3 regions of the Arthrobacter sp. AIWTK1 genome follow, and region 2 is predicted to be linked to each of the others. Evidence: riboswitches for the same ligand, from Rfam matches in the RefSeq annotation. Region 2 holds a riboswitch; each other region holds the start of a gene.
The links. Region 2 has a riboswitch for cyclic di-AMP ahead of AC1MDG_RS11725 (NlpC/P60 family protein). Riboswitches for the same ligand answer to the same signal wherever they lie in the genome.
Positions count from the first base shown of each region.

Region 1 (7,534 bases), 1.9 Mb from region 2:
CAGTCCGCACTTTTCGGCCAGAACCAGCATCTCGGTGTCGAAAAACCAGGCGCTATCCGCCGTGTGCGGCAGGATGTGCCGGGCAACATCTGCACGGATGGCCTTGAAACCGCACTGTGCATCGCTGAAGTGCACACCCATCAGCGCATGCAGCAGGAAGTTGTAGCCGCGGGAGATGAACCCGCGCATGGTTTGCGGGCAACACGGGAAGTTCTTGCCAGCCGGGTTCCAATCGCAAGGTCCGAATGCCCGGACACGAGCGGTGCCACCAGGGGAGCGAGGGCTGCGAGGTCGGTGGAAAGGTTCACATCCATGTATGCCAGTACGGGTGACGGCGAGGCCAGCCACACCGTCCGAAGGGCATTGCCGCGGCCTTTGGAGGCGAGCCTGACCACAGCAACCTCGCGGAACTCCCGGGCCACACGCTCGGCGACCTTGAGCGTGCCGTCAGTGCTGGCATTGTCTGCCACCGTGATCCGGAAGGCGTGCGGAAACGTGCCGGCCAGATAGGAGTGGAGCTGGCGGAGGGAGTGCTCCAGGACCTGTTCCTCGTTGTACACCGGGATGACTACATCGAGGACAGGCACTGTTGTCGCTGAATGCCCGTGGATCGCCGTTGCGATGGGGGCCCGACGTGCGTATCCCGGCCGCGGGAACGTCGGGGCGGGAGAACCCGGCCGGGCGCCGACGGCGGCCCGCGGTTGCGGGTGCAGCAGGGGTCCCGTGGCCAGGTCTGTGGGCGTCATGGTTCAACTATGCTGCCGCCGCATATGAAGGATTTAGGCCAAAGCTGTGTGGCTGCTGTGGGATTTGCCGGGGCACGGAAGCCGGAACGGAAACGACGGCGGTGCTCCCACCGTCATTGGTGGAAGCACCGCCGCCGCGGATCCTGGGTTAGGGTGCCAGAACTTCGCAGACGTCGATCACCCTGCCCGGTCCCGAGTATCGCCTGAGTTCCCTTTGGAAGTCCCCGGTAACGGCGAAGTTGAAGTTGCCCGATACGAGGACCACTCCGGAAACGTCAGGTCCGGTGTTGTCAGTATCAGCGAATGAAAGAAGGTTCCTGCCGGTCGACTTGAATTCGACGCTGGTGGGATCTTCGGCGTTTGGCACGAATTGGATATGTGAGGCGCCAGTGATGACGTAACTCACAGTCTTACCGTTTGCAGTTAGTGTCACATTAAGGTTTGGGGCAATGGAAATGACTCTGTCCCCAGGGATGACGATGTCCTTTACCCGGCCAGTCACGGTGGCCTCGATGTCGAAGCCACCGGCAGCTTGGCCGCAATGAAAGATGTATTCGGTTTGAAGCGGTGGCTGCGGCGGCGAAGATTGACGCCAGGACGGCCGTCGGAACTAACCATTTTTTCATTGTTGTGCTCCCTGCATCTTGATGACGGCGCTGGGGCCGGCAGCCGCTTGGAAGACGATTGAAAGCGGCGGCGACCAAGAGTCACTCCTCGACCTTGTGAAAACCTTGTGGCGGCGAAACGGAGCACGAAGGTTCCCGGACGCAGCGAAGGCCCCGAATCCGGGTGGATTCGGGGCCTCCGCTGTTGCGAACCAAGATGGCTACAGGTGCCGGCTTAGTACCAGTTGTTGGCGTAGTGGAAGTCCAGGGCGCCGCAGGGGGAGCCGTAGCGTTCCTTCACGTAGTTCAAGCCCCAGTTGATCTGGGTGCGGAAGTTGGTCAGGTAGTCGGACCCGGCGCTGGCCATCTTTTCGGCCGGCAGCGACTGGACAATGCCGTACGCGCCACTGCTGGCGTTCGTGGCGGTGGTCTTCCAATCCGATTCCTTGGTCCAGAGCGTGGTGAGGCACTGCATCTGGTCAGCCGCCCAGCCGTACGTGCCCAGCTGCGAGGCAGCATATGCCTGGGCAGCTGCGGGATCGTCAACGGCGACGGGCGGTGCCGGGGCAGGAGCCGGTTCGGGGGCGGCTGCAGGTGCCGGTGCGGGGGCCGCTGCAGGTGCTTCCGGTGCCTTCTCCGCCGGCTTCTCCTCCGACGACTGCGCGGTCACGCTGACAGAGGCCGGTGCGGGCATGGCGGAAACGAGGATCTTTTCGAACGCGAGCCTCGATTCGGCGTCGGCCGTTGTCGCTGTGTTTCCTGAACCCGTTGCCGATGTTGCGGGGGCTACGGGTTCGGAAGCCTGGCCGGCGGCGCCGACGCCAATCAGCACGGCGCAGGCGGTGGCCACTACGGCGGCACGGCGGCCGGAGCCCTGCAGGCCGGCAGTGAACCGGGACAGCGGGGACGCCGTGGCGGCTGGTTCAGCACGGTGGCGTGAATGGTGCGCAGGCGCTGCGGACTTGTGGGAAGCGGGCTCAGGACGTACTTCTGGCGTGGATTTAGTCATGGTTGCCTCTCGATGCCGGCGGAGTTAGCTGTCGGGTTCGGATGAGGTCATCCGGCCGCACGGAACTTCACGTGTCGGCTTCACCCCAAGGGCGGCAATGCAGAATGCCCGGAGACCTGGGTCCCCCGCCTCTGCCTGATCATGAGGAAATCCGGGTAGCGGCAGAGTTTGGCGTCCATCCGGATATGCGGCCGGAACGGTGGCCGCACTCTAAAAACCGTACAGGAGTCCGGCGCTTAAGTCACATTTAGGTAACGAGGATCACGACGACGGCGCGTTGGCTTGCGCGTGCGCTGAACCTCTCACCCCAAACCGAAGTCGCTAAGCGTCCGGCGATTCCCCCGGAAGGCGCAGTGCGAACTCAGTACGTCCCGGGCGGGAGTTCACTTCCACGGTTCCGCCGTGCGCCTCCACGATCGACTGCACAATCGACAGGCCCAGGCCGCTTGTCCCCTCGGCTGCGGCGGCCCCGGCAGCGCCCCAACGCGCAGCGGATCCAGCCGGGCTGGTGCGGGCAGCGTCCGCCCTGGCAAAGCGTGCAAACACCCGGTCCACGAACTCCGGCGGAATCCCAGCACCGTTGTCCGTCACGGTTACCACGGCGCTGCCGTCGGCCGAGCGCATCACTCCGGTGACCACGGTGGTGCCCGGCTCCGTATGCTTGCGTGCGTTGGAGAGCAGGTTGGCCAGCACTTGGTGCAGCTGCTTGGCATCGCCGCGCACCACCACGGGCTCTTCGGGCAGTTCGAGCTGCCAGATGCGGTCCGGCGCCATGACCTTTTCGTCGCTGACGGTTTCCACTGCGAGCTGCGTCAGGTCCACGTCGCTGATCTTCAGCGGCTGGCCTTCGTCGAGCCGGGCCAGCAGGAGGAGGTCCTCCACCAGGGTGGTCATCCGTTCGGACTGGCTCTGCACCCTGGCGAGTGACTTCTTGCCGTCGGGGGTGAAGTCCTCGGTCATCCGCATCAGCTCCGTGTAGCCGCGGATAGCCGTGAGCGGCGTGCGCAGCTCGTGCGAGGCGTCGGCCACGAACTGGCGCACTTTGGTCTCGCTCTGCTGCCGGGCCTCCAGTGCCTTGGAGACGTTGTCCAGCATCAGGTTGAGGGCGTGGCCCACGCTGCCCACTTCAGTTCCAGGATGCGCGTTCGACGGCGGGACGCGGACTGCGAGGGCCACCTCACCGGCGTCGAGCGGCAGTTGCGAAACCTGCGTGGCGACTTCGGACAGCTGCTCGAGGGGTTTCATGGTGCGTCGGATCAGCACTGTTCCGGCAAGCCCGATCAGGACGAGGCCGCCCATCGAGACGATCACCATCGTCCAGACCAAAGAGCTGAGCGTGTTCTGTTTTTCGTTGAGGGGAAGTCCGGTGACAACCACGTCCCCGTACGGCGCCTCCACCGCCACCAGGCGGTAGGAGCCGGTGGACAGGGCCCGATCGACGGGTGTTCCGTCGTGCTGGAGTGCCAAGAGGATCTGGTTGTCCTCGGGGGAGAGGGACGCCACGGTGGCGTCTTTGGCGAGGAACCCGGCGCTGCTGACATTCCCGTTGTCAATGCGCGCGATGAGCGTCCCGACTCCTTGGCCCGGGCCTTCGAACCCGTCCTGCCTGCCGGACGGGTTGCTGGGCCGTGGCCGTCCTGCCTCGTTCGATAGCCGTGAGGCCTGCCCCAGCCGTTCATCGAGCTGCCTGGTCAGGAAGGAATCCATGGAGGCATAGCTGAAGAGGCCAATGGCGCCGCAGATGGCCACCAGCAGCGCCATGGCCACCAGGACCAGCCGGGTGCGCAGGTGCCACGTCGAAGGGTCGAGCCAGCGGCGGCGGTCTTTGCGGATTTCCCCGGAGAGTGTGGGCACCGCTCAATCCGCCGGTTTGATGACGTAGCCCGCTCCGCGGACGGTGTGGATCATGGGCGGGTGCGTGGCATCCACCTTCTTGCGCAGGTAGGAGATGTAGAGCTCTACGATGTTGGCCTGGCCGCCGAAGTCGTAGTCCCATACGCGGTCCAGGATCTGGGCCTTGCTGACAACGCGCTTGGGGTTCTCCATGAGGTAGCGGAGGAGTTCGAACTGGGTGGCCGTCAGCTGCAGTTCCTCCCCGGCCCGCGTCACTTCACGGGTGTCAATGTTGAGGACGAGGTCGCCCACCACCAGTTCAGCGGTGTCCATAGCGGCCACGCCGGAGCGCTGTACCAGCCGGTGCAGGCGGAGGAGCACTTCTTCCATGCTGAAGGGCTTGGTGACGTAGTCGTCGCCGCCGGCCGCCAGGCCGAGGATGCGGTCCTGGACGGCGTCTTTCGCCGTCAAGAAGAGTGCGGGCACCTCCGGCGCAAAGGCGCGGATCCTGGTGAGCAGTTCGACGCCGTCGAACCCGGGAAGCATCACGTCCAGGACCAGCACATCCGGGCGGAACTCCTTGGCGAGCTTCACGGCCTCGGGGCCGTCGGCAGCGACGGCCACGGACCAGCCGGCCATGCGCAGGCCCATGCTCATCAGTTCGGAGAGGCTGGGCTCGTCGTCGACCACCAGGGCGCGGATGGGGGAGCCGTCCGGGTGGGTGAGCTGGGGAAGGTTGTTAGTCATGGAGTGCGAAGTGGCCATGCGACAACTCTCCGATCTGTCGGTTAGTCCGCGCTATGGGCTTCCTGTGCGCAGCCTGTGAATCACAGCCTAGCGAGCTGGAAGGGCCGCCGGGCGTTTCGCGGGCCGCCTGGCCCGGATCGGCTGCTGTGCCGGGGTGAAGCGGGTCTCACAAGGTCACAGCTTGACCTGTTGCCCCGCACAGCCCGCGCACAGGAACGCTTCCGACTCTGGAGGGGACAAAGCCCCGCGCCAGAGGAGTACGCAATGAACAAGCACCACAGCACGCCGGTTCCGGAGAACGAACCGGACGGGACTTGGGAAAGCCATCCGGTTCCGGACGGCTCTTTGAGCAATCCCGACAGCAGCAACGTCGGATCCCCCGAAAGCAGTTCCGCGAGCGCCGGGCCAGCCTCCACATGGGGAGCGCCGCCGTCGGCTCCTGCTTCCGGGTCATTGCCCGCGGCGGGGTGGGGTTCGTCCCGGCCGTCCGGTGGCTGGGGCGCGCCGGCATCTTCCGGGACCTTCGCCGGAACCGGGCCGAACGGCAGTTCGAAGCAGTGGACAAAGAAGCGTGGGCTGGTCGTGGCCGGTGCGGCCGCGGTGCTGGCTGGCGGAGCCGGCGTAGGGGTCTACGCCTTGACTTCCAGCGCCGCGAAAGCGGACACAGCAGCAGGAGGCCAGACTCTGTTGGAAACTACGCCGGGCGGCCGCGGTGGCGCGCAGGGTGACTTCGCCGACGGCGGGATGCCGCCCCAGGGCGGCCCCGGCAACTTCGGCCCGGACGGACTGGGCGGAATGGGCAGTGGAGTGTCCGCCGCCGTCCACTCCGAGTACGTGACCCTCGTGGACGGCGCCTATGTCACCAAAGTGGAACAGCAGGGGACGGTCACCGAGGTCAGCTCTGACGCCGTGACAGTCAAGAGCACAGACGGGTTCAGCCGGACCTATGCACTCGGTTCGGCTGTGACTGTGAGCAATCAGCAACAAAGGCGTCAACAGGCCGGCGGCACGTCCACCAGCCAACTGACCGTGGCAGACATCGTGTCCGGCGCCATGGTAAAGGTGGTGGCTGGAAAGGATGGCGACAGCTTCCAGGCGGAGTCCGTCCAGTTGGTGCCCGCGACGCTCACCGGCCAGTCCAACTGAGCCGGCAGGCGGAGCCGGCCGGGCACATCGGGCGAATATTTTTGATGTAGCCCGGCCGGGGGCTGGACATGTGCCTTAAGTGAGTCTTGGTATTTCAGCAAATCCATGCTGGCAGAATTTCTGCCTCGAAGAAGGGGCCTCCGGAGAAGAAAATTCGGAAATGGGCACTATCTGATCGACCGTTCTGAAAAACACCTGTTATTTTATTGGCATTTCAGAATCGTGATTTAGGCCACAATGTGGGATTTCGTCTCACGATGCGGACGGAAATGTCCATTGTTACTTGCAAGTTTTCATTGTTACGTTGCACACTTCAATTGTGAACAAGAACTCAACAGCACCTGCAGCCGCAGAATCCTGGACCAGCCCACCTGCTGGCGAAGACATGCGCTGTTGTCGAATGCACGCCTAACTTTCCCACCCCGAGAAGTTTTTAGGCATTCGCCCCTAGCCCAGCGTCGGGCGCCCCTCCCCAGATCTCATTGCGGGGAAAGCCAGCATTCGAGCCGCGATGACGGCCATTCACATTGAGGTAAGCATTCCATGTCAGTTGCATCTGGATACGTCCACATCTCCGTCCGAAACGCCAATAAGGGCGGCCAGCCTTCAGGCCTCCGCCAGGGATTCGGTGCCCGCCCGGCCTTCGCCCCTGCAGCGCCGGGCAATAGCTTCCCGGCCCCCGGTTACGCGCCGCAGGGCTACAACCCCAACTCCTACGGCCAGCTTCGCGCCGTTCCCGCCGCGGAGACCGCCCCGCAGACGGCGCCCACGCCCGTGATCGCCCCGGCCGCCGGCAGCGCCGTCCGCCCCGTCGCAAACGAAAACGTCGCCCGCGGATTTGTCCTGTACATGGGCATCGATGAGGAAACTGCGGCAGCAGCCGGGACCTCCATCGCCAAGCTTGCCCAGGAAATCCGCGCCTACGCGCAGTCCCTCGTCTCCGGTGCGGAGAGCTACGCCGCGGTTGCTGTGGCGCCTGCCAGCGCTCCGGGTTCCGCGCTCGACGTCGTACGGTCCACCTTCGGTGACCCCACCGTCAACTCCCGCCAGCGCACGGAGGCCACCCGGCTGCCCCAGCCGCAGGATCCCCGGCCGTCCGGCGTCCTCATTGACCTGGCCCGCCGCGAAGTCCACCTCGACGGCGAATCCCTGAACCTCACGTTCAAGGAGTTCGAACTCCTCAACTACCTCGTCGAAAACGGCACCCGCACCGTGGGCCGCGACGAACTGCTCGAGGGACTGTGGCGCAATGCCGAAGAGGTTCCCAACGAGCGCACCATCGACGTCCATATCCGCCGCCTCCGCTCCAAGCTGGGCCGTCTCGCCAACACCGTGCGCACCGTCCGCGGCCAGGGCTACCGGTTCTACGAGCACCCGGAGGTCGTGGTCTGGGCCGCTCCGGAATACTCCATCTAGTCTTAATTTCCCGCGAAGCGTCCGTTCCCTTG
Region 1 covers NZ_CM155287.1:710,304-717,837, forward strand. Annotated here, with positions in the region: gene AC1MDG_RS03425 (glycosyltransferase family protein) at 1-189, opposite strand, end outside; gene AC1MDG_RS03430 (glycosyltransferase) at 141-746, opposite strand; gene AC1MDG_RS03435 (hypothetical protein) at 895-1,113, opposite strand; gene AC1MDG_RS03440 (aggregation-promoting factor C-terminal-like domain-containing protein) at 1,587-2,360, opposite strand; cyclic di-AMP (ydaO/yuaA leader) riboswitch at 2,360-2,534, opposite strand; gene AC1MDG_RS03445 (HAMP domain-containing sensor histidine kinase) at 2,682-4,214, opposite strand; gene AC1MDG_RS03450 (response regulator transcription factor) at 4,218-4,958, opposite strand; gene AC1MDG_RS03455 (hypothetical protein) at 5,205-6,086, shown strand; gene AC1MDG_RS03460 (winged helix-turn-helix domain-containing protein) at 6,630-7,502, shown strand.
Region 1: another riboswitch for cyclic di-AMP. It lies ahead of AC1MDG_RS03440 (aggregation-promoting factor C-terminal-like domain-containing protein); the one in region 2 lies ahead of AC1MDG_RS11725 (NlpC/P60 family protein).

Region 2 (7,534 bases):
CGGTCTGCTGACCGCCGCCGCCGCGGTGATTACCGCCGTGACGGGGCTGCTGCTCGGCTTGGGGCAGCTGGGGATTTTCGACGCCGGCCGGCCCGCCGCATCGACGGCGGGCGCTTCCGCAAGCGGCCCCGCCCGGCCAGGCGGCGTTGTTCCGCCGTCCGTTACTGCATCCGGCACCGGTAACAGCGCGGAGTGGGCCGTTGCCCTGCCGGCCGGGCGCAACTACAGGGCAGCCGACGTCGAATACGAAATTCTCGACGCCCGTGCGCGCCCTGATGTGTCAGGGAAGGTCGCACTGACTTTCACGCTCAGATGCACCAACCACGGCAGGTACGACATCAACTTTTGGGACGCAGCGTTCAGGCTGAACGTGGGCGGAGTCAGCCATTCCCCCGATTCGGGGCTGAACGAAGTGGTGGGAGGCGATTCAAGCACGTCGGGCGAGGTCCGCTTCACTATCCCTGCGGACACGCGCGCCGCAGTGCTGCGCATCAAATTCGCGCAGGGCGAGAGCACGGTTCAGGTCGGGATGTCGCCGATCTGAACACCGGCCGCCACTCGGCTACAGGAAGGGCCGGTGACCTGCTGCCCCCAAGGCAGCCGATCACCGGCCCTTCCGCCGGGTCTTCCCTCCCGCCGGGGCAGGCCGGGCCGGAGTGCTAGGCTCCGGCCCGGACGAAGGTAACGCCGCCGGTGGCCGTCAGCCACGACAGCGGGTGCGTCACGGTGGCATTGACGCCGTTCATTCCGCCGCTGATCACCTGGCCGTCGCCGATGTAGATGCCCACGTGGCCGGACTGCACCACCATGTCCCCGGGCTGGGGCTCCCCCACCACCGAGCCGTAGTTCATGAACTGCATGGGTCCCAGGTCGCCGACGGGAATGCCTGCGGAGCCAAGTGCCTTCTCCACCATGGCCGTGCAGTCCTGGGTGATGCCCAGTTGCGCATAAGCAGCAGAAACCATGGCGGCATTGACACCGCCGGCGGCCGGGGCAGCGGCGGGAGCCGGTGCGGCTGCCTGTACCTGGACGGAAACGGCGGGAGCCGCCGGGGCGGCAACAGGAGCCGGAGCTGCCGCGGGAGCGGCCGCCTCTGCCGGAGCGGGCTCTGCGACCGGCACTTCCACGGGAGCGGGGGTGGTGCTGACGTCCGGACGTTCGAAACTGATCCGGACGTGGGAGTCTGCGCTGAGCGGGGCACCCACCTGGGCCTTGGCGTCAAGGGCGGACGCCGGAGCCGAGTCGCGTTCCACGGGGGCTTCGGCAGCCTGGGCCGCCATCCCGCTGGACAGGACCAGGCCTGAAGCGGCTGCAATAACCGCGGCCTGGCGGCCGACCCTGCCCCTACCGCCGGTCGTGGTAAACCCGGAGCGCCCCGCAGGCGCGGTGGAGCGATGATGAGCGGACAGTTTGCGTGAAGACATGAGGTAACCTCTCCCGATGCCTGCGAGGTTAGCTGTCGGATTCGGATGGGAGACACCCGGCCGCAGTCGCCTTCCGCTTGGCGGAGGGCTTGCGGCTTCACCCCGAAGGCCTGCACAACTCTGCAGGCCAAAAATGGTTTCCCCGTCCCTGGCGGTCAGTTTCGGTTGGATCCCGGGCCGCGGCAGGGTTAGGCAATCCGCCCGGGAGTGCCCCTATCCGGGATAACGGCACTGTCCCACCGTACGCGGGCCATGCACCGATGTCACATTCAGGTAACGGCGCCACGGGAACCGGGATGCGCTAGCAGGTAGCGGCGGTACTCGGGTACTGCGTTGATCAAAGTCGAGTGTTTTGCCTTGGCGCCGCGAGGCGTAGTCTACGTGCATGTTCTTGCGGGGGGACTCACACGCTTGGAGGCATCATGCGTTGGTCGAATCAGCCTGCCCGCAACCCCGCACGTCACGTAGCGGAACCTCCTGAGCCTGCGCCGGGAGGCCGGCACGGCCGGCGCTGGGTCGCCATCCTGGGCGCTTTGCTGCTGGCCGTCAGCACACTGGTGGGCGTGGCCGGCGCCTCGAAGGCCGCGGGGCCAACCATCGTCAGCCTGACCTTCGACGACGGCCTCGGCAGCCAGTTGGCGGCCGCGCAAGAGCTGAAAGCCCACGGGCTGGTGGGCACTTTCTTCATCACCACTTCCTTTGTAGGCCAGTCCGGTTTCCTCACCCGGGCAAACCTGGACACTCTCGCGGCGGACGGCAACGAAATCGGCGGCCACAGCGTGACGCACCCGGACATGACAACGATCGGCGCAGCGGCCGCCAGCGCGGAGGCCTGCAACAGCAAGACCACCCTTGAAGGCTGGGGCTTCACCGTCCGGAACTTCGCCTACCCCTTTGCGGCGGAGAACGCCACAGCACAATCAGCGGTCCGCGGCTGCGGCTACGCCAGCTCACGGGGCCTGGGCGACATCCGGTCTCCCGCGAGTTGCGCGTCCTGCCCGGTTGCGGAGACGCTGCCGCCGAACAACCCCATGGTCACCAAGGCCCCTGACCAGGTGGCCGCCACCTGGACCCTGGCGGACCTGCAGGCCACCGTCACCAACGCCGAGACGACCGGCGGCTGGCTCCAGCTGACCTTCCACGAGATTGCCAACGGAACGGATCCGTCCCTGTCCATCAGCCCCGCCTTGTTCAAGGAGTTCGTCACGTGGCTGGCTGCGCGGACAGCAAACGGTACGACGTCGGTCCGAACAGTGGCGCAGGCACTGGGCCAGTCCCCCGTGACGTCACCCCCGCCGTCTCCCTCCCCCTCTCCCTCCCCCTCTCCCTCCCCGTCTCCCTCCCCGTCGCCGTCTCCCTCCCCGTCGCCAATCTCGTTTGCTGACGTACCCCAGGGCGCGGCGCTGTACACCGAGGTCAACTGGATGGCCGCCCAAGGCATTTCCGTCGGCTGGCTCGAAAGCGACGGAACACGCACGTTCCGTCCCGGCGTTGCGGCAAGCCGGGACATGATGGCGGCGTTTTTCTATCGGATGAACGGAAGCCCGGCATATTCGCCCGGGGCATCGCCGTTTACGGATGTCACGCCGCAGACTCCCTTCTACAAGGAAATTCTCTGGCTTGCCTCCCGGGGTATTACCACCGGCTGGACCGAGTCCGACGGCTCCAAGACCTTCCGGCCAACACTGGCCGTCAACCGTGACCAGGTCGCCGCATTTGTGTACCGTTTCGCCGGCAGCCCGACCTACACACCGGGGGCATCGCCCTTCGCCGACATTTCCGCGCAAACGGCCTTCTTCAAAGAGATCTCATGGCTGGCGTCACAAGGCATCTCCAACGGCTGGACCGAGGCGGACGGCACGAGGACGTACCGGTCCGCGTTGCCGGTCAACCGTGACCAGGTGGCTGCCTTCCTCTACCGCTACAACAGCGCCTTCCCGGCGTAAGAGCCGGCATGAAGCGGAATATGTAGGTGAAACACTATTGCGTGGCCATCTGCCAGCTGAGCGATCAGCCGCAGGAGGATTTTGACGTCAACACGGAGCTCTTGATCCTAGAGGGCAAGGAACTCCATGTAGCGACGTGGGACGCCGAACCGCGGGACGGCGGCTTTGACATCCTGGTCCTCAACGACCGCGTCAGCGCGCTCGGGTTCATGGTGGTCACCGACTGGGAGTTCCTGGAAGGCAGGGCCTACGCGGTGGTGGAGCGCCGGGCCCGCGGCTGAGGGCCGTCCGACACCGCCAGCACGGCCGCGCGCCTCAGCCAGGGATCAGGATCCCCCGCCCAGCGGTCCAGCACCGCATCCGCCCGCGTCCTTGCCTGCCCTTCCAGCCCCGCAATTAACGGACGGACGACGTCGGCAGCGATCGGGTCCACCAGCTCACCCAGCTGCGCCTCCCGCACAAAGCCCTCGATCCGGGTGAGGTCTGAGTTGTTGAGCAGCGCCACCCGGGACTGCAGCAGCACAACCGCCGCCAGGCGGCGTTCGAAGACTGGCACGGACCACAGCTCGCTGCTGAGCGCGGTGATGTCGTCGTGAACGAGGTCACGATGGCGGCGCAGCATGTCGCGGACGGTCCCCCGCACCGCACCAACCGATGCGCCGTAGTACTGAAGCCGGTCGCCCAGGCGGGCCTGCGCCTCTTCTGCCCTGAGCCAGGAGCTCTCCCGCTGCAGCGCGGCATCCACAAAGTCGCAGGCGTCGGTCACCCGACTATTCTGTCGCAATATTGCGAGCCGCACATGGGCCCCTGCTCACCCACGGCCCGCGAGCGCGTTCCGCGGCAACGTGGGACACTCAATCCCATGCGCGAACTGGTTGTCCTCGGAACCGCCTCGCAGGTTCCCACGCGGACCCGCAACCACAACGGGTACTTGCTTCGCTGGGACGGCGAGGGGCTGCTCTTTGATCCGGGCGAAGGCACCCAGCGTCAGATGATCCACGCGGGCGTCTCATCCAGCCGGATTACGCGGATCTGCCTCACCCATGTCCACGGGGACCACTGCTTCGGCCTGCCCGGCGTACTGTCCCGCATGGTCCTCGACGGGGTGCAGCACCCGGTGGACCTGCATTTCCCGGCCTCCGGTAGGGACGTGGTCAGTGCCCTCGTGTCCCTCGCCTCCCCCGGCCTGGACCTGCGGCTGCACCCGCACTCAGGTCCCGGCCCGATCGCACCCGGCTTGGAGGTGCGGCCGTTGCGGCACCGCATCGAGACCTTCGGCTACCGGCTTGCGGAGCCGGAGGGCCGCACGCTGCTGCCGGACCGGCTCGCCGCGGCCGGGATAGCCGGTCCGGACATCGCACGGCTGCAGCGGGAGGGAAACCTGGGCAGGGTCCGGCTGGAGGACGTGAGCGTTCCCCGCCCCGGCCAGAGTTTCGCCTTCGTTATGGATACCGCGGAATGCGACGGCGCCGGGGAACTCTCCGACGGCGTGGACCTCCTCGTGGCGGAGTCCACCTTCAGCGACGACGACGCCGGGCTGGCCGTCCGGTATCTCCACCTGACCGCCGGCCAGGCCGGCGCGCTGGCCGCCTCTGCCGGGGCCGGAACCCTGGTCCTCACGCATTTCTCGTCACGATACGTCGATGTGGGGGTGCTGGCGCACCAGGCCGTTGCCCGCGCAGGCCGGGCCGCCGTCGTCGCCGCCCAGGATCTGGACAGAATTCCGTTACCCAAACGGCAGCGGGAGTCTTGGTTTGCGGGCGCCCTCCAAGCCTCAGTAGACGAATATGTCGATCCAGGCGCGGTTGTGGGCATGCAGCAGGACAAGGAACAGCACGAAGTCGAAGAGCAGATGGACGGCGACGATGTAGGACAGTGATTTCGTCCGGGTGAAGATGAACGCCTGGAGCATTGCGAAAGGAAAGATAAAAACCGGCGCCCAGGCGTGGAAGCCCAGTTCCCACAGGAACGACGTGAAGAGGACGGCCTGCAGCACGTTGGCCTGCGCAAGCGGCAGGTGCCGGCGCAGGAGCGCAAAGACCGTGCAGATAAAGAAGAGCTCGTCCCAGATGCCCAGCGCATTGGTGCCCAGGAAAAGGCGGAAGATTCCCTCGGGATCCGACACCGCGGGCCAGTTGTTGTAAACGCCGGTATTGACCATGTAGGCCGGGAGCACTGCGTAGCCCATGACCACGACGGCGGCCAGGTACCATTTCTCTGCCCGCGTCCACGGGTGCCCGGTCAGCACGGGAAACCTGACCGCGTGGTCCTTGAAGAGGAACCGCGAAACCGTATAGGGAACTCCCACTGCGACGACCATCGCCGTACCCATGACCACCATGTGCCCGGTGCTGATGTCGGTGGTGATGGGAACAAGGCTGATGGCCACGAGCCCGGCAGCGATGAGGGCCAGGTCGCGCAGGAGCGCCCGGTCGACGAATCCGGCCAGTACCAGGGCCAGCGCGAGCAGGCCGTACCCCGGGATTTTCTGTTCCAGGACGAACAGGACGAACCCGGACAGCGACACGAGTGCCGCGGGAAGGAGCTTCAACGTGAGGCCGTTGCGGACGCTGGTTCCGGCCGCGGGCGCAGGGCTAGACATACTTGCCGAACCAGACCAGCGTGTCGTTCCAGGCTGCGGTGGCCTGTGTTTCGTTATAGCGCTCGCCGGTGTCGTTGTGGAACGCATGGTCGACGCCGGGATACACCTTCAGCTCGTGCCGGACGTCAGTGGCTGCGAGGGCATCCCGGAGGTCCGGCATCGCGCCGGTGATGCGCTGGTCGAGCTCGGCGTAAATGCCAAGGACCACCGGCTTAATGGCGGGGACTTTGTCCAGGTCGGGGGCAGGCCCGTAGAACGCCGACGTGGCCTTCAGCCCGGACAGCTCCGTAGCCGCCTGCCAGGTGATGCCCCCGCCGAAGCAGAAGCCCGTCATGGCGATCCGCCCGGCGTCGACAAAATCCTGCCGGTCCAGGAAGTCGAAGGCTGTCGCAAAATCCGCGACGTGTCGCTGTACTCCCGCCTGGGTCAGGGCGCCGGGGACGGCGTCCCGGTCCAGGGTCGCCGTTCCGCCCTCCCTGCTCAGCAGGTCCAGTGCGAGAGCCGCGTAGCCGGCCTTGGCGAACCGCCGGGCCACGTCTTCGATGTGCGGGGTCAGCCCGCGGTTCTCGTGGCAGATGAGCACGGCCGGGCCTGCTTTGTCCCCCGCCGGCCGGGCGAGGTAGCCGCCGATCTCTATGCCGCCGGCCGGGAACCGCACCCATCCCGTCACTAGTCCGGCCGCACCCTCGGGAACGGACAAGGGGCTCTTGGCGCCCGGCACTGCGCCAGCGGAAGCGGGGCCCGATGCGGTGCCGGTTGGCGATGCCGACGGGGTGGGCGTCGGCATCGGGTCGGTGCCGCGCGGAAGTTCCTGCGGCGTGCAGCCGACCAGCGACATGGCGGCCGCCGCGGCGGCCATGCTGCCGGTGATGAAAGCCACCCGGCGCGTGAACGTGTGCCGGCTCATGGCACCGGCACGGTAATCGTCGAAGAATTCCTCGATCAGGTATTTCTCAAACTTGCCAAGCTGCTGCCGGGTCATGGAGGCCTCCTGCTGTTTGCCACATATCCTCCCCTGCCGCCCGTCACGGGGCAAGGGGAAAGGTGTTCTGCCTCAGCACGTAGCCTCAGCGCCAGCCGCCAGAAAGGGTTGGGCGACCTACCCACGAACTGCCGGGTGCGTTCACCGCAGTGCAGGGCACCTTTAGCGGCTGTCATGGTGCTGATCGTGCGGGTTAGGCTCATGCCATGCCGCCCGACCGCTACCTCGCTGAACTGGCCGGTTGCCTCGAAAGGCTGACCGCGCTCGCCGGCCAGCCCGGCGAGGTGCTGGCCCGTTCCGTTCCGGCGTGCCCCGGCTGGACGCTGGAACAGCTGCTCGGGCACCTGGGTTCCATCGAACGCTGGGCTGCGGCGGTGGTTCACGGCGGGATATACGTCGAGGAGCCGGAGCCGCCGGCCACGGGTGCCGCCGCATGGTTCGTCAGTGGCACGGCACCGTTCTTGGAGACGATGGCTGCCGTCGAACCCGGGGCACCGTGCTGGAACTTTGGACCGCCGCCGCGCACGGCGGGCTTCTGGCTTCGACGTCAGTCGCACGAGCACGCCATCCACCTCATCGA
Region 2 covers NZ_CM155287.1:2,561,300-2,568,833, forward strand. Annotated here, with positions in the region: gene AC1MDG_RS11720 (hypothetical protein) at 1-544, shown strand, start outside; gene AC1MDG_RS11725 (NlpC/P60 family protein) at 660-1,424, opposite strand; cyclic di-AMP (ydaO/yuaA leader) riboswitch at 1,428-1,601, opposite strand; gene AC1MDG_RS11730 (polysaccharide deacetylase family protein) at 1,847-3,370, shown strand; gene AC1MDG_RS11735 (hypothetical protein) at 3,397-3,651, shown strand; gene AC1MDG_RS11740 (DNA alkylation repair protein) at 3,618-4,136, opposite strand; gene AC1MDG_RS11745 (ribonuclease Z) at 4,233-5,249, shown strand; gene AC1MDG_RS11750 (CPBP family intramembrane glutamic endopeptidase) at 5,145-5,972, opposite strand; gene AC1MDG_RS11755 (dienelactone hydrolase family protein) at 5,965-6,954, opposite strand; gene AC1MDG_RS11760 (maleylpyruvate isomerase family mycothiol-dependent enzyme) at 7,161-7,534, shown strand, end outside.

Region 3 (7,534 bases), 1.7 Mb from region 2:
AAGCCTCCAGGCCTGCGGCAATGGCCGCGGCGGGGCCCGCGTAAGCTGGCTCCTCCCGGCAGGTCAGGACTCCCGCCGGCAGTTCACCGGGATCCGGGCCAACTACGACGGCGGCGCCCGCGCCGGCAGCCGCCGTGAGCGACCGCGACAGGAGGGTGGCGCCGTCGTACACCAACTGGGACTTGGGCACGCCACCGAGGCGGGACGACCGCCCGCCGGCCAGGATCAAGGCATCAAACTCCACAGGGCCAGCCTAGCCATTGAGGCCGCCCTGCGCAGAGGTGACGCCTTAGGCGGCGGATTCGGGTAGCAGGAAAGGGTCCCACGCGGGCGTGGGCTTTTCCAACTCTTTAATCTGCCACATCGTGCCGTGCGGAGGCGCGGGCACGAACCTGAGCTTCCAGCCCATCTCGGCCGGCGTGTGGTCGCCCTTCACGTTGTTGCACCGAAGGCAGGCGGCCACCAGGTTTTCCCAGGAGTCCGCGCCGCCTCTCGATTTCGGGTGGACGTGGTCAATGGTGTGTGCTGCCTTACCGCAATAGGCGCACCGGTGGCCGTCACGGCGCAGGACGCCCCGGCGGCTCACGGCGGTGGCGGTGTTGTACCGCGGCCGGATGTAACGGTTCAGGAGAATCACGGACGGACGGCCCAGGATTTCCTGCGGCCCGACGACAGGATCGTCGCCTTCGGCCACCACGCTAGCTTTTCCGGTCAGCACAAGAACCAGCGCCCGGCGGAAGGTCACAACCGCCAGCGGTTCATATCCAGCATTAAGAACGAGAGTGCGCATGCACATACCTCTTCACGGCCGCACCCGTCAGGGGCTCGAGGGCCGGCTGCCCTCTGCTTGTCCGGGCTATGAATCGACAACACAAGAGTAAACACTCAAGTGGCCGATCACCGAATCGGGCCAATACCATACAGTCCGTGTCGGCAAAAATTCACCTGCCGGAAACGCAGAAGAACCCCTGCCCGGAGGCAGGGGTTCTTCTGGCAAACGTTAGCCGGGGCTTTAGCCGCCGACGCGGATGAAGACCGGGCCGGAGCCGACGTTGACGCTGAACAGTGAGGTGGTTCCACCGTTCCAGCCACCGTGCACGGCCTGGCCGTTGCCGACGTATACGGCGATGTGGGCCATGCCCATGCCGCCGTTCTCGTAGTAAGCAAGGTCGCCCGGCTGTGCCTCGGCGGCACTCACGGTGCGGCCCAGGGACAGGTACCCTGCCGGCCAGCCGTGGTAGTTGATGCCCACGGCAGCAAGTGCGTTGGTGGCAAGGGCGGTGCAGTCCTGGGCAACGCCGAGCTGGGCATAAGCCGCAGCTGCGATCGAAGCGCCGTTTCCGCTGGCAACGGCGGGGGCGGCCGGTGCTGCGGGAGCAGCCGGAGCGGATACGGTCTCGGCGACGGCAACCGGAGCGGCCGCGGGAGCAGCTTCCTGAACCTCAACGACGGGCTTGGGAGCCTCAACGACCGGAGCCGGGGAGGTGGAAACAGCCGGCTTCTCGAAGGAGATGGCGATGCTGGAGGCAGCCGAGATGTTGGCCGGAGCGGAAGACTGTACTTCCAGGGTGGAAGCAGAGGTTGCTTCGCGCTGAACGTTGGTGTCGGCAGCGTTGGCTGCGATACCGCTCGTCAGGACCAGGCCGGAGGCAGCAGCGATAACCGCAGCCTGGCGACCCATGCCGCCGGCGTTGTCGCCGACAGCCTTGGCAATGACAGCAAGCGAGTTGGTTTTGGTAACCTCGGCGCGGTGCCGTGCGATGGCACGTGTAGTCATTAGTTCTCTCTTTCGTTTTCCTCAGACTGCATGGCAGGCCGCGGTTTTTGGACGCTCCGGCATCTTGGGGGTAAGCCGGAACGGCCCGAACAGGGTTTTTTAGCGAAGTACGCGCGCTTCAGCGATGGGAAGCGCGGCGTGTTTTAGCGAAGCGTGTAGAACGCGGAGGTGCCCGTGGCGGACACCGCGTGCAGGAGGGTGCCCTGCGAGGGGTTCAGCGCGCTGATCATCATGCCGTTGCCGACGTAGATGCCAACATGTGCGCCACCGTTTTGCATGACCAAGTCGCCCGGCGCCGGAGTGGCGGTGGGCTTCATGGCGGTCCATGCATTGGTACGGGGGATGCTGATGCCGGCCTGCGCGTAAACCCACTGGGTGAAGCCTGAGCAGTCCCAGCCGCCGGGAGTGGTTCCACCCCAGACGTACGGACTGCCAATGCCCGTGTAAGCGATAGCAGCGAGGCCCGATGCTGCGGCTGAGGAAGCGGCGTCGGCAAGCTTGCCTGCCTTGGCTTCTCCGTCAGCTTCAGTGGAGGTCTCGCTGGCATCTGCACCGGTGGACTGTGCCCGAACGGTTTCAACCTTGGGCGCTGCCATCGTGGTCACTGCCGGACGCTCGAAGGAAACAGTCGCTGTGGGTTCTGCAGTTACGGCCAGCTGTGCTGACTGTGAGCCGGACTCCGTCGAAGCGGAAACGCCCAGGTTGGTATCGGCGGCATTTGCCGGCATCCCAACGCTGAGGATCAATCCGGAAGCAGCTGCGATGACAGCCGCCTGGCGACCTACGGTCCCGGCGTTGGCAGTAACAGCCCTGGACACGGAGTTCAACGGGTTCGTACGAACCGTTTGCGCACGGTGGCGCGCAGAATTGTGACGTGTAGACACGAAGGTAGCCTCTCCCAATGCCTACGAGGTGAGCTGTCGGATTCGGATGGGAGTCACCCGGCCGCTCGGCTTCCTGGGAAGCGTTGCGACTTAACCCCAAGGTCTTCTTGCGAAGACCAAAATTGGTTCCCCCGCCTCTGCCAGACGATGTCATGCGAACGGACCTTGAGCGGTGGCAGAGTTAGGCAATCCACTCAAGAGCGCCAACTTCGGAAAAGTTGGCGTGCTCTAAACGGTACAGGAATTCCGAACGAATGTCACATTCAGATCACGGCATGTCACAGGAATGCGAGAGTGACCCATCGTTTGGATCAGAGCCAGCCGAGCGGGTCGACGACTTCGCCGTTGACCATTACTTCGAAATGGAGGTGGCAGCCGGTAGAGGCTCCAGTGGTCCCGCTGAGCGCCACGACGTCGCCGCGGCTGACCTTCTGGCCTACCTGGACGCTGGACGACGAGAGGTGGTTGTACGTGGTTTCCAGGCCGTTGCCGTGGTCGAGCACCACGCGGTTACCGCCGCCGTAGGGGTGCCAGCCGGAGAAGGTCACGGTTCCACTGGCAGCAGCGAAGACGCTGGTGCCGCACTGGGCCGCGTAGTCCTGGCCGCGGTGGAACTCGCCGGCTCCGCCCGTGATGGGGCTGACCCGGAAACCGAAGGGTGAAGCGGTGACCATCTGTTCCAGCGGCGCCCCCAGGCTGCCGGTGGACGCCGCACGGGTGATCGTTCCCGCTGACTGGGCGCTCAGGAGTTGCTTGAGCTTGCCGTCGGGATCCCCCTTGGTGGCTACGGTGGTCCGGTTGAAGTCGATTTTGGCGCTGGCGGCAGCGGAGACCTCCGGCTGCGCCGCGACTGCTGCGGCAGCGGGGTTTCCCGTGTCTGCCGTGGATGTCATGGGTCCAGTGGACGGCACGGTCACGGTGAGGACCAGTCCGGTGGCCGCCAGAGCAATGCCGGCTTTCTGACCCACGCCGCTGGCGGCAGCAAACTCGGTCACCTGGCTGAACAGGCTCCGGCGTCGCCGGGCATCGCGGTGTGCATCGCGCGGCCTGACCGTCATAACGGCTTCGGCCACGGGGTACTCCGAAGCGGGACCGGTCGCCCTGCGGCGGCCCCTGACGGTCTGCGTGGTCAAGAAATATCCTCTCTGGATAGCCTGCGAAGTTAGCTGTCGGATTCGGGTCAGAGAGATCACAGACCCGGCCCGCCAATGCAAGGCATCCGACACAGGGGTGTCCCTAAGGAATCCTTCGTCGGAAGTGGCTTGCCGCTGACGGACTTCACCCCAAGACCGTTTGATAACGGCCGATGGTGGTTCCCCCGCCTCTGCCAGGAGGTGATTCGTACGCTGATCCGCTGGCAGAGCTCGGCTTCGGATCAGGTAACGCTTTAGTATCGGCGCTAGTCCTCAACTATAGGTGATTAACCAGCGCGGTAATAATTCCGTTATCTTCGTCTCAGCCCGGTTGTAGGTGGTCCTACGAGTTGGGCGGTTAGCTGACGGTAACAAACACGTGGGCCGCAACTTCGGGCGGCAGTTCCAAGGCGCCTTCGATCTCGGGCACGCGCACCGAGATGTACTCGCCCACACGCTCCAGCGCGAGGGTTGCGCCCGGGCGGATCCCGCCTTCGTCGAGCTGCACCAGAAGCTCCGGCTCAACCTGGATCGGCTCGGCCAGCCGGCTGACAGTGACGCGGGAGTCGGCCCCGTATGCGCTCATGGCGTCGAGGAGGTTCACCACGCCGTCGGTGAACGCGGGGGCGGGCTGGCCGCCGAGGGCTGCCAGGCCGGGAATGGGATTGCCGTAGGGGGAAACCGTGGGGTGGTCCAGTAGTTCGAAGATGCGCCGCTCCACGCGTTCGCTCATGACGTGTTCCCAACGGCACGCTTCGTCGTGGACGTACGCCCAGTCGAGGCCGATGACATCAGCCAGTAGCCGTTCCGCGAGGCGGTGCTTGCGCATGACCTCCGTGGCCCGTTTCCGGCCGGTTTCGGTGAGCTCAAGGTGGCGGTCACCCGAAACAACTACAAGTCCGTCGCGTTCCATCCGCCCGATGGTCTGCGAGACGGTGGGGCCGGAGTGGCGCAGCCGTTCGGCAATCCGGGCGCGGAGAGCAACGATGTTCTCTTCCTCAAGCTCCAAGATTGTCCGAAGATACATCTCAGTAGTGTCGATCAGATCCGTCATCCAGCTCAGCTCCTCGAGCACAGTCCTTGCGTCAGTCCCACCGTACCGCGCGGAGGCCTTCCTGTTGGCCTCGGCGACGTGGGCCTGCATCCACCGATCAACCTCCGGGGACGGCCTCACGGGATCAGCCCGGCCGGCATCGCGGCCCGCTGTACGTCAGGGAACAGCTTAGCCTATTTTGAATTACTCCGGATAATCCCCCCACAGAACCAAAGCGGAACCGAAGCAGAACGGAACAGCGACGGAAACACAGTTGCCCCTGCAATGTCTCAGTGACTGGACTATGACGGATGCCGTTCCGTGCCCCGCGGGCACGTCAGGCAGAATGTAGGGGATTCCCACTGCAGGAACCCGTGCATTGCCGGGCCTTTTCCACGTCCACGCCGAAAAATTGGAGCCACTGTGAGCGACACCAGCATCACTATCCCCGCCAACCTCCTGCCCAAGGACGGACGGTTCGGCGCCGGGCCTTCAAAGGTCCGCCCCGAGCAGATCGAAGCACTGTCCGCCGCATCAGCCACGCTTCTGGGCACGTCGCACCGCCAGGCCCCGGTCAAGAACCTCGTAGGGTCCGTCCGCAACGGCCTCAGCGAGTTCTTCCGCGCCCCTGAAGGCTACGAAGTCATCCTCGGCGTGGGTGGCTCCACCGCATTCTGGGATGTCGCGGCATTCGGACTGGTGGACAGCAAGGCCCAGCACCTCTCCTTCGGCGAGTTCGGCTCCAAATTCGCCTCTGCCACCAACCAGGCTCCGTTCCTGGACGCATCCTCCATCATCAAGGCCGATCCCGGCACGCGGCCCGTGGCGCAGGCAGAGTCGGGCATTGACGTCTACGCCTGGCCCCAGAACGAAACGTCCACGGGTGTGGCCGCCCCCGTCAAGCGGGTGGCCGGGGCAGATGAAGGGTCGCTCGTCCTGATCGATGCCACCTCCGCTGCCGGCGGACTGGATGTCGATGTGTCGGAAGCTGACGTGTACTACTTTGCGCCGCAGAAGAACTTCGCGTCCGACGGCGGGCTGTGGCTCGGCCTCTTCTCCCCCGCCGCGTTGGAGCGCGCGGCGCGCATCAAGGCAAGCGGCCGGTGGATCCCCGACTTCCTGGACCTGCAGACCGCCATTGACAATTCGCGTCTCAACCAAACGTACAACACGCCGGCGCTGGCCACCTTGGTGACTATGAACGCGCAGGTGCAGTGGCTCAACGCCAGCGGCGGGCTCGATTTTGCCGCTGCGCGCACCGCCGACTCGGCTGGCCGCATCTACTCCTGGGCAGAAGCCTCCGAATACGCCACCCCGTTCGTGGCCAAGGCCGAAGACCGTTCAAACGTGATTGCCACCATCGACTTCGACGATTCAATCGACGCAGCGGCTATCGCGAAGGTCCTCCGCTCCAACGGGATTGTGGACACGGAGCCGTACCGCAAGCTGGGACGCAACCAGCTGCGCATCGCCACCTTCGTGGCGATCGATCCGGACGACGTCACCGCGCTCCTGTCCAGCATCGACTACGTCGTGGGCGAACTGCGGAAGTAAGTAACCAGTCAACGCTGATGCGTTAGCGTTCGACGGCGTCGTCCGGGTTTTGGTCCCGGACGGCGCCTTCTTCTTTGCCCACGCTGCTTTCAGCTTCGCCGGAGTTGTTGGACTTCGCGGACACCACCCGGAAATAGCGCAGCCCCCGGGCGCGGCGGTTGAATCCGAGCCGCAGCTGCTTAGCCCGGATGATCCACACCATGCCGATCAGTGCGGCCAGCAGCCCGGAAGCGGCAGCCACGGACATGGACCACCGGGGGCCGGCAACGTTGGCCACCCATCCCACCAGAGGAGCCCCGACGGGTGTGCCGCCCATGAAGATAGCCATATAAAGGGCCATCACCCGGCCGCGCATCACCGGGTCCGTGGTGGTCTGCACATAGCCGTTGGCGCTGGTCATCATCGTGATGGCAAAGAGGCCCACCGGCACCAGAGCGACGCCGAACCAGAAGTAGCTGGGCGCCAGGGCCGCCAGCCCGGACGTGACGCCGAACGCGCCGGCTGCCCCGAAAATGATCCGGAGCCGGGGCTTGGCCCGGCCGGCGGACAGCAATGCACCCGCCACGGAGCCGATGGCCATGATGGAGTTCATCAACCCGAAGGCACTGGCATCCAGACCGAATTCCGTGCCCACCATGGCCGCGATGAACAGGACGAAGTTCAACCCGAGGGTGCCCACGATAAAGACCGCCACGAGCACCACTACGATGTCCGGGCGGAACCGCACATAGCGCAGTCCCTCACGGATACGTCCCTTGCCGGCCGCCGCCCTGGGAAGGACGCGCAGGGATGAAGAGGGTATCTTCCACAGGCTGAACAAGAGGGCCAGGAACGTCACAGTGTTGATCAGGAACACCCACCCCGGCCCGACGGCCACCGTCAGCACGCCGGCCACTGCGGGCCCGATCATCCTGGCGACATTGAAGGAGGCACTGTTGAGTGCCACGGCATTGGGCAGGTAATCGTCGCGCACCAGTTCCGAGACGAACGTCTGCCTGACGGGAGCATCAAGGGCGGACACCAGGCCCAGCAGCAGGGCGAAGGCGTAGACGTGCCATAGTTGCCCGGCGCCCAGGACCACCAGGAGCCCGAGGCCTGTGCTCAGCAGCGCCATGGCCGACTGCGTCATCACCAGGAGGTGGCGGCGGTTGAA
Region 3 covers NZ_CM155287.1:869,596-877,129, reverse strand. Annotated here, with positions in the region: gene mobA (molybdenum cofactor guanylyltransferase) at 1-244, opposite strand, end outside; gene AC1MDG_RS04120 (HNH endonuclease) at 290-790, opposite strand; gene AC1MDG_RS04115 (NlpC/P60 family protein) at 1,013-1,777, opposite strand; gene AC1MDG_RS04110 (C40 family peptidase) at 1,921-2,505, opposite strand; cyclic di-AMP (ydaO/yuaA leader) riboswitch at 2,666-2,824, opposite strand; gene AC1MDG_RS04105 (M23 family metallopeptidase) at 2,973-3,794, opposite strand; cyclic di-AMP (ydaO/yuaA leader) riboswitch at 3,798-4,011, opposite strand; gene AC1MDG_RS04100 (iron-dependent transcriptional repressor DtxR) at 4,153-4,848, opposite strand; gene serC (phosphoserine transaminase) at 5,251-6,381, shown strand; gene AC1MDG_RS04090 (MFS transporter) at 6,404-7,534, opposite strand, start outside.
Region 3: another riboswitch for cyclic di-AMP. It lies ahead of AC1MDG_RS04105 (M23 family metallopeptidase); the one in region 2 lies ahead of AC1MDG_RS11725 (NlpC/P60 family protein).